DNA from 4 places in the Micromonospora sp. NPDC048894 genome. Region 2 is predicted to be linked to each of the others. Evidence: riboswitches for the same ligand, from Rfam matches in the RefSeq annotation. Region 2 holds a riboswitch; each other region holds the start of a gene.

Region 1 (2,176 bases), on a different contig from region 2:
GCGGTCCGCCGCTTCGGCGAGCCACCCGAGGTGCTGGCCGGCCCGATGCTGGTGGTGGCGGTGCTCGGCCTGCTCGCCAACCTCGTCGCGTTCGGCCTGCTGCGCGAGGGGGCCAAGGAGAGCATCAACCTGCGCGGGGCGTACCTGGAGGTGGTCGGCGACCTGCTCGGCTCCCTCGGCGTGATCGCGGCGGCGCTGCTGATCGCCGGCACCGGCTGGTGGTGGGCCGACCCGGTGGTCGCCGTGGCGATCGGCGTGTTCATCCTGCCCCGCACCTGGCGGCTCGGGCGGGCGGCGGTGCGCATCCTGGTGCAGGCCGCCCCGGAGCATCTCCCGGTGACCGCCGTACACGACCGGTTGACCGCCGTGCCCGGCGTCGCCGAGGTGCACGACCTGCACGTCTGGACACTCACCTCCGGCATGGACGTCGCCTCGGCCCACCTCACCCTGGCCGGCGACGCCGAGGCCGGCACCGTGCTCGCCGCCGCCCGTGGTGCCCTGCGGGAGGACTTCCACATCGAGCACGCCACTCTTCAGATCGAGCCCCGAGCGACCCCCGGAGCATGCGGCCCGACCCACTGGTGACCCCGACTGCCGCCCTGCGGCCGGGCCGCCGCCCTGCGACCCCGGCCGCCGTCTCGTGCCCGGTGGTCGGGCCCACTCTCCGGGAATCGCGCTGTAGATCAACGGCAATTTACGCCGTTCACACCTTTTGGCAGTATTCACTCTCGTACCCTCAGTCACGAGGTAGGCAGCTGTCCCACGCGTACCGGTAGGCTCGGCTCCGGCCACCGCCAGGCGGCGCCCACCGGCGCCGGCAGTGGCCGCCGCCTAATCGCCCACCAGGGCGAACCGGGGAACCACGTTCCTGGGGTGCATCCGCGTCAGCGGTAGGGATCTTCCGTCCCGAACCCGTCAGCTAACCCGGTCGGCGGCTGACGGAAGGACATCACATGCACGTACGCACCACCACGCGACTACTGGCCGCAGTCGTCACGGCGCTCGCCCTGGGCGTGTCGTCCGCGCCGTTCAGCCCGGCCGTCGCCGCGCCCACCACCCTCCTCGCCGCCCCCGGCGACGACGAGGAGGGCGGCACCCCGGCCCTACGCGACCAGCTCGACGCGGCCAGCAAGGGGTGGCTCGACGCGAAGACCGCCCTCGAGCGCTCCACCCGACGTCAGCAGGAGTTGGACGGCCAGCTCAAGGCCATCGAGGCCCAGCTGGTCACGCAGACCGGCAAGGTCGGCGAGATCGCCGGAGCGGCCTACCGCACCGGCCGCCTCGGGCCGATGTCCGCCCTGCTCAACAGCAACAGCCCCGGTGGCTTCATGGACCGCGCGTCGGCGTTGGAGACGGTCGCGGCCCGGGAGGACCAGGAACTGCGCAAGATGATCGAGACCCGGGACCAGGCCGCCCGGACCCGGGCCGCCGTCAGTCGGGAGATCACCGAGCAGCGCAAGCAGGTCGCCACCATGGGCAAGCGGAAGGATCAGGCCGAACGCGCGCTGGCCGTGGCCGCCGCCGACAAGCCGGCCCCCACCTCCTCCAACGACTCCGGCAGTTCGGAGGGCACGTCCAGCAGCAACGCCAAGGGGGCGCCCCGTAACTCCGACGGTTCCTGGCCGTCCGAGTCGTGCAGCGTCAACGACCCGACCCCGGCCAACGGCTGCATCACCCCGCGTACCCTCAACGCCCTCCAGCAGGCCAAGGCGGCCGGTTTCACCCGGTACGTCTCCTGCCACCGCCCCAGTGGTTCCGGTGAACACCCCAAGGGCCGCGCGTGCGACTTCGCCGCGCAGAAGAACGGCTTCGGCGGGGTGGCCAGCGGCGGCGACCGGACGTACGGCAACAACCTCGCCGCCTACTTCATCCGTAACGCCGACCGGCTCGGCGTGCTCTACGTGATTTGGTTCAAGCGGATCTGGCTGCCGAGCAGCGGCTGGAAGGCGTACAGCGGGGGCAACGGCGACCCGTCCAGCGACCACACCAACCACGTGCACCTGTCGATGTACTGAGCTGGCCCGGTGGCCCGTCCACGACGGGCCACCGGAACACCGCCGACAGCCAACCGGAAGACCGCCCGACGGGCCACCGGAACACCGCCCGACCGCAGGGTCGGGCCCGGTGTCGCAGGTCGGCCCCAGGTCAGCCGGCGGCAGACGGGTCGCCGGCCCGG
Region 2 (2,176 bases):
CGGACGCGTGGCTCAGCCGGGTCGGCCGTAGCTGTTGACCGGCCCGTCGTCGACCCGCTTCATCGTGATCGGCTTGCCGGCCTGGGAGGCGTGCACGACCCAGCCGTCCCCGACGTACATCCCGACGTGGTGCAGGTCGGAGTAGTAGAAGACCAGGTCGCCGGGGCGCAGGTCGGCCCGGCTGACCCGGTCGGTGACCTGGCGCTGCTGCCGGGCGTTGTGCGGCAGCGACACCCCGGCCTTCGCCCAGGCGGCCATGGTCAGCCCGGAGCAGTCGTAGTTGTTGGGGCCGGCCGCGCCCCACACGTACAGCTTGCCGATCTGGGCGCAGGCGAACTTGACGGCCGTGCCGGACGGGCCGCCGGGGTAGCCGGCCGGGCAGGGTGCCGGGCGCAGTGATCCCCCGCCGCCGTTGCCGTAGACCTTCAGCCGCAGCTTCTGCAATTTGTCGATCTCGGTGTTGATCTGCTTCTTCTTCGCCGCCAACTGGGCCTCGGTACGGGTCAGCTGGGCGACCATCTCGTCCAACGGCGCCTTGGTCGCGGCGAGTTCGTCGCGCAGTGCCGCGACGGTCCGCACCTCGCGCTGTTGGCGGCTGGCGAACCGGTCCAGCAACCCCAACTGCTCGACCACCTGGCTGGGGCTGTGGCTGCCGAGCAGCGCATTGACGGTGGACATGTTCTCGCCCTTGTACGCCTGGACGGCGAGGCCGCTGACCTGGTTCATCGCCTGGTCCACCCGCCGTTGCAGCGGGGCGATCCGCTTGCCCAGCGCGTCGGCCTGCCGACGCTTGGCGGCGAGGTCGGTGCGGGTGGCGTTGTGCTGCTCGATGATCGGTTCGAGCTTGTTCCAGTCCTGGTCGATCTGTCGTTCGATCTCGGCGACCGAGGGGTCGGCGTGGGCTGCCGTGGCGCCACCGGTCAGGGCGACCGCGACGGCGGCAAGGGTGGCGAGGGTGGTGGTGAAGCGGGACCAACGTGGGCGCGGCACCGTCGTCTCGCGGGCGACCTGGGTCGACCGGCGTGACGGTGGGCGCGGGGCATCGTGTGCCACCGGGCTCCGGGCTCCTTCTTCCTCGACCGCCTACCGGGTTAGCTGACGGGTTCGGGCGGGAAGGGAGCGCCCTACCGCAGTGGTTGCGGATTCACCCCGGCGTACCTGGGTCCCCGGCTCGCCCGGAGGCGACTCGGCGGTGCCGGCCGACGCCACCCCGGGTGGGGCGGACCTGGTGCCGACCGACGATTGACCAGAGTAGAGATGGTCGTTATCGATCCGCAACCCGCCGGGCCGGCACACTCCGTGACCGGAAGACGGGCCAACCCCCGGCCCATCGGGCCGGGGGTTGGCGTCTGCGCTGGTCAGGGTCGGCGGAAGCCGGCCACCGGCATGTAGTTGATGCTGGTCACCTGGACCGGCTTACCGGTCCGGGGTGCGTGCACCATCATGTCGTTGCCCAGATAGAGGCCGACGTGGTGCAGGTCGCTGAAGAAGAACACCAGGTCGCCGGGGCGGGCCTCGGAGCGCGGGATGGCCTTGCCCTCGTTCCACTGGGCACCGGTGAAGTGGGTCAGCGAGATGCCGGCCGCCTTGTAGGCGAACTGGGTGAGCCCGGAGCAGTCGAACGAGTTCGGCCCGGTGGCACCCCAGACGTACGGGTCACCGACCTGCGCGCAGGCGGTCGCGATCGCGGTCCGGGCGGCGGAGCTGACCACCCCGTTGATCGTGGGGCAGCCGTTCACCTTGACGGTGGTCTTCGGCATGGCCGCCTGGAGCCGCTTGATCTCAGCGTTGATCTTGGTCTTCTTGGCCGCGAGGTCCTTCTCCTGCTGCACCTCGGCGGCGATCAGCGTGTCGAGCTTCTGCTTCTCGGCGTCGTACTTGCGGCGCACCACGAGCACCGCCTCGACCTCCCGCCGCTGCTCGGCGGCGAGCCGGTCCAGAATGGTCAGCTGCGCGGCGAGGGTGCCCGGCCGGCTGGTGGTGAGCAGCGCGCTCAACTCCTGCGACGGCCCGGACTTGTAGTAGCGGGAGGCGAGGTCGCCCACCCGGCCGAGGGCCAGTTCGCTCTGCAGGGCCAACGGCTCGATCTTCTTCTGCAGGTCGGCCGACTTCTTGCGGTTGACCTTCAGCTGCGCCCGGACCTTGTTGTAGTTCTCGATGGTGGGTTCGAGCTGCT
Region 3 (2,176 bases), on a different contig from region 2:
GCTGACCCGGCCGTCAGGTCGGCCGGCCGCTGGTTGGCGAAGCCGGACCGGTCGTCGGGTCGGCGGGTCGGCGGGACTGAATTGTTATCTGCGGGTTGTGGGTGCCGTCACTGCGGGTGGAAACCGGACACCTGGTCACAGTCGGTCACATCGACTGCGACGATCATCGGTGGTCGGTGCCCCGCCGTCCGGGTTTTCGCCTGGACGCGCCCGGGCGCTCCGACCGTCCCACGCGTGGCGGGTCAGTGCCCGAGTGCCCCGAAACTGACTCGTCCAGCCCATGTTTGTGCAGCTCAACGGGCTTGGCGAGGGGGGAAACCGGCCAGTAGTGTCGCTGCGGTCCGGTGCGGTTTCCGATCGCAAGAGGCGACGCCGTGCCGACCCGCTCAATCGTGCCAGTCACGAACCGGGGACCCACACGCACCACTTGGGGTGAATCTCCGGGCCACGGCCCGGGGTAGGGCGATCTTCCCGCCCGAATCCGTCAGCTAACCCGGTCGGCGGCAAAGGAAGGAGTTCCCTCCTCGTGCAGCATGACCCCACCCCCTCGGTAGTTCCTCCACCTCGGTGCCGGGGCACCGCCGGACCGTCGCGCCCGACGCGCTGACCCGGCTCTGTGCCCCGCCGCCCGGCCCCTGCCGGGCGAGCCGCCGATCCGCCCGGCCCCCCGTCGGGCGGTCCCTGCCGAACGAGCGGCGCAACACCCGATCCGCGCGTGGCGTGTCCGCCGCGTGCCGATGGGTTGTGCCCGCCGCCTCGCCCCGTGGAGGAACACCCTGTGAAGCACCACATGAAACGACAGCTCCGCCTACTGGGCATCCGACGCCCGTACCGGATGGTCGTCGGCTCGGCGGCGGTCCTCGTCCTGGCCGCCGGTGGCACCGCCCTGGCCGCCGGGGTCGACGACGCCCCGACCGACCAGCAGCGCGCCACCGCCGTGGCCGAGACCGCCCCCCGCCTCGACGACGTCGCCAGCCGCGCCCAGGCCCGGGTCGCCGTCCCCGCCCCGACCAGCCCGTCGGCCACCCCCTCGGCCAGCCCGTCGGCGAGCGACGCCCCGTCGCCGCGCGTCACCCGGGCGAAGGCCAGGGCCACCGCCGACCCGGACCTGACCCGCAAGGCGGCCCCGAAGCCGCCGTCGTCGAAGGTCCTGCGCTACGACTACCAGGCCCAGACCACCTACTACTACTGCGGCCCGGCGGCGGTCCGCAACGCGCTCAGCGCGGCCGGCATCGAGCGCGGCCAGGACGACCTCGCCGCCCTGTTGGGCACCACCGAGATGGGCACCAACTCGGCCGAGGACACCACCCGGGTGCTCAACGCCGTGGTCAAGGGTGACCCGTACCGGACCAGGATGTTCGCCGGCACGCCGAGCGACGCGCAGATCGACCGGCTGCGGGCCGACGTGGTCACGGCGGTCGCCGACAAGCGGGCCGTGGTCGCGAACGTGGCCGGGGACGCCACCGACCTCGACGGCGGCTGGCACTCCTTCCCCGGCGGCCACTACATCGCCGCCGTGGGCTACCGGGACAACGGTCGTACCGTGCGGATCGCCGACTCGGCCGACCCGTCGCTGCCGGCCTACTGGGTCAGCGTGACCACCCTGGCGAACTGGATCGCCACCCGGGGCTACTCCGCCTGACCGAGCCACCCCACCCGCCCCGGCCGCCCGACCACGGGTGGCCGGGGCGGTTCGCTGTCCCAGGGTCGACCCGGCCGGCCGGACGAAGATCGTGCTCGAACATGGTTGTAGTGGCCTCCTCGCAGGAGGCCACTACAACATGGATCGAGCACGATCTTGCCGACGGAGGCGGGCGCGAGCGGAGGCGAGCGGGTGCGGGCGGAGGCGGGTGCGGGTCAGGTGTGGGGGGAGAGGGGGGCGGCGGGGGCACGGGGGGTCGGCGGGGCCCAGCCCGGTTCCAGCTCGCGGCGGGCCGCGGCCAGGAAACCCTCGGCGTACGCGTCGGCGGGGAAGTCGCCCAGGTAACGGCGGCGGGTCTGCCAGCGGGCCGCCGCCAGCGGGTCGGTGTCCAGCAGCCCGGTCAGCACCTCGTCCAGGTTGGCCATGTCCCGGCGCAGCACGTAACCGGAGCGGGCCAGCGGGAACCGGTCCAGGAACTCGTCGCCGTCGACGCCCAGGTCGGTCACCGCGTACGGCTTGCCGGAGTAGAGGTAG
Region 4 (2,176 bases), 520 kb from region 2:
CGCTCTTCTGCAACGACCAGTCGCACGCCTTGCCCTTGGGGTGCTCCCACGGCCCGCCGGGGCGGTAGCAGCCGACGAACCGGTTGAAGCCGGCCCGCTTGACCTCCTTGTACATGTGCAGCGTGCGCGGGGTGATGCAGCCGGACGTGGTGGGGTCGTTCTCGCTGCACGACTCGCCGCGCCAGTCGCCGTCGGCCGTCTGGCCCGGGGCGATCCGGGCGACCGGCGAGGTGGCGTCGACCAGGCCACCGGTGAAGCCCCGACCGCCGACCAGGGCGAGCGCCTTGTCGGCCTCGGTCTTCTTCTTGGCCATCAGGTTGGTCTGCTTCTGCTGCTCACGGACCTCGGTGTCGACGGCGAGCTTGGCCTGCTCGGCACGCTTCTTGACCTTGTTGACCTCGGCCAGCTTGCCGGCGTTGACCATGTTCAGCTCGTCCAGGGCGGCGGCCCGCCGGACGAAGGTGTCCGGGGCGTTGCTCTCCAGCAGCGCCGCGACCGCGCCGACCCGACCCGTCCGGTACGACTGGGCGGCGATCTCGTTGACCTGCGGAGCCAACGCCGCCAGCTCCTGCTCCGCCTTCTCCACCTCGATGGCGTACTCGAGTTGGCGCTTCTTGGACTTCTCCAGCCGGTTCTTCGCCGCCGAATACTCCCGGTTCGTCGCCTCGATGACGTCGGTGAGCAGCTTCGGCTCCTCGTCCTCCTCGTGCCCCGAGGGGGTGGGCGCGTTGGGTGCTGCCGCCGCGGGGGAGGCGGCGGGCCCGGCGACCAGCGCCAGGGCGGCGAGCACGGCCACCACCGGAGTCCACCAGTGGCGTAGGGGTGCCGTCACAGTTGTCCCTTCCGTCGACCGCCGACCGGGTTAGCTGACGGGTTCGGGACGGAAGTGGCCCCTACCGCTGGCGCGGATTCACCCCAGGTGCTCGGTTCCCCGGCTCGCCGTACGGCGATTGGGCGGTGGCACCGCTGGCTCCGGTGGGCGCCTTCGGCGGTGACCGGCAGCGAGGTTACCCGAGAGTCGTACCGGGGATCTACGGTCACAACCCGGCAAAATGCGTATTTTCCCGATAGCGAGGGGTAATCAGTGACGCGACCGACAGCCGCGACCTCACCTCCGGTCACACAGCGCAGTGTCACCATGCGGTGTCCGTGCTCCTTTCCGGGTCTGGCCACCGTGCGGGGGCCGGGGTGGACGGTTCGCCGTGCCGGGGGCCGCTCAGCGCCGCCAGCGCCTCGGCACGGTCGGGGGCGGGGCGTGGGGTGGGCGTCGGTCCGGTCGCGTCGGCGTCGGCGGGACCGCGCCCGGCGGTGACGACGAGCGCGGCCAATCCGGTGGTCAGCGGCACCGCCGCCACCAGCCCCAGGGTCGCCACCGCGCTGCGGACGATCTCCTGGGCCAGGAACTCGCTGGTCAGGATCTGGCTCACCGGCCGGCTGTCGGCGGTGAGCAGGAGCAGCAACGGCAACGAGGCCCCCGCGTACGCCAGCACGATCGTGTTGACCGTGGACGCGATGTGCGCCCGCCCGACCCGGGTCGCCGCCCGGTAGAGCTGCAACCGGGACAGCCCCGGATTGGCGTGCGCCAGCTCGGTGACGGTGGCCGACTGGGTGACCGTGACATCGTCCAGGACCCCCAGCGAACCGATGATGATCCCGGCCAGCAGCAGTCCGTGCAGGTCCACGTCGCGCTGGTACATCGACAGCGTGGTGGCCTCCTCGCTGCCGTACCCGGTCAGGTGGGTGGCGGCGGTGGCCAGCGTGCCCAGGACGCCGGTCAGCACCAGGCTGCCCAGCGTGCCGAGCACCGCCACCGAGGTCTGCGCGGTGACCCCGTGGGTCAGGTACAGCACCACGAACATGATCAGCGCGGCGCCGGTGACCGCGATCGGCAGCGGTGCGCCCCCGGCGGAGATGCCCGGCACCACGAAGGTCAACAGGATGGCGAAGCTCGCCCCGAGGCCGGCCAGGGCGGCCAGCCCGCGCAGCCGGCCGAACGCGACGATCGCCGCCGCGAACAGGGCGACCAGCCAGAGCAGCGGCATGCCCCGCTGGTGCTCGGCGATGTGGTAGCTGCTCACCGACGGGTCGGTGGGGTCGGCCAACGCGACCAGCACCACCTCGTCGCCGACCGCCACCGTCGGTGCCCCCGGCCCCGACGGGACCGGCGTCTCGACCT

What was found. A riboswitch is a leader RNA that binds a small molecule or an ion and turns the genes downstream of it on or off. The one in region 2 is predicted to bind cyclic di-AMP.
Region 1: it holds a riboswitch for cyclic di-AMP, as region 2 does, so the genes downstream of both, AB0C22_RS15765 (hypothetical protein) here and AB0C22_RS00735 (NlpC/P60 family protein) in region 2, are expected to answer to the same signal.
Region 3: it holds a riboswitch for cyclic di-AMP, as region 2 does, so the genes downstream of both, AB0C22_RS18425 (C39 family peptidase) here and AB0C22_RS00735 (NlpC/P60 family protein) in region 2, are expected to answer to the same signal.
Region 4: it holds a riboswitch for cyclic di-AMP, as region 2 does, so the genes downstream of both, AB0C22_RS03225 (hypothetical protein) here and AB0C22_RS00735 (NlpC/P60 family protein) in region 2, are expected to answer to the same signal.

What each region holds. Positions count from the first base shown of each region.
Region 1 covers NZ_JBEZFY010000006.1:268,101-270,276, forward strand. The annotation lists gene AB0C22_RS15760 (cation diffusion facilitator family transporter) at 1-585, shown strand, start outside; cyclic di-AMP (ydaO/yuaA leader) riboswitch at 819-950, shown strand; gene AB0C22_RS15765 (hypothetical protein) at 954-2,015, shown strand; gene AB0C22_RS15770 (SRPBCC family protein) at 2,146-2,176, opposite strand, start outside.
Region 2 covers NZ_JBEZFY010000001.1:155,308-157,483, reverse strand. The annotation lists gene AB0C22_RS00735 (NlpC/P60 family protein) at 13-1,053, opposite strand; cyclic di-AMP (ydaO/yuaA leader) riboswitch at 1,066-1,202, opposite strand; gene AB0C22_RS00730 (C40 family peptidase) at 1,359-2,176, opposite strand, start outside.
Region 3 covers NZ_JBEZFY010000007.1:343,231-345,406, reverse strand. The annotation lists gene AB0C22_RS18430 (hypothetical protein) at 1-5, shown strand, start outside; cyclic di-AMP (ydaO/yuaA leader) riboswitch at 374-518, shown strand; gene AB0C22_RS18425 (C39 family peptidase) at 791-1,642, shown strand; gene AB0C22_RS18420 (CDP-glycerol glycerophosphotransferase family protein) at 1,858-2,176, opposite strand, start outside.
Region 4 covers NZ_JBEZFY010000001.1:678,536-680,711, forward strand. The annotation lists gene AB0C22_RS03225 (hypothetical protein) at 1-832, opposite strand, end outside; cyclic di-AMP (ydaO/yuaA leader) riboswitch at 836-967, opposite strand; gene AB0C22_RS03230 (YibE/F family protein) at 1,134-2,176, opposite strand, start outside.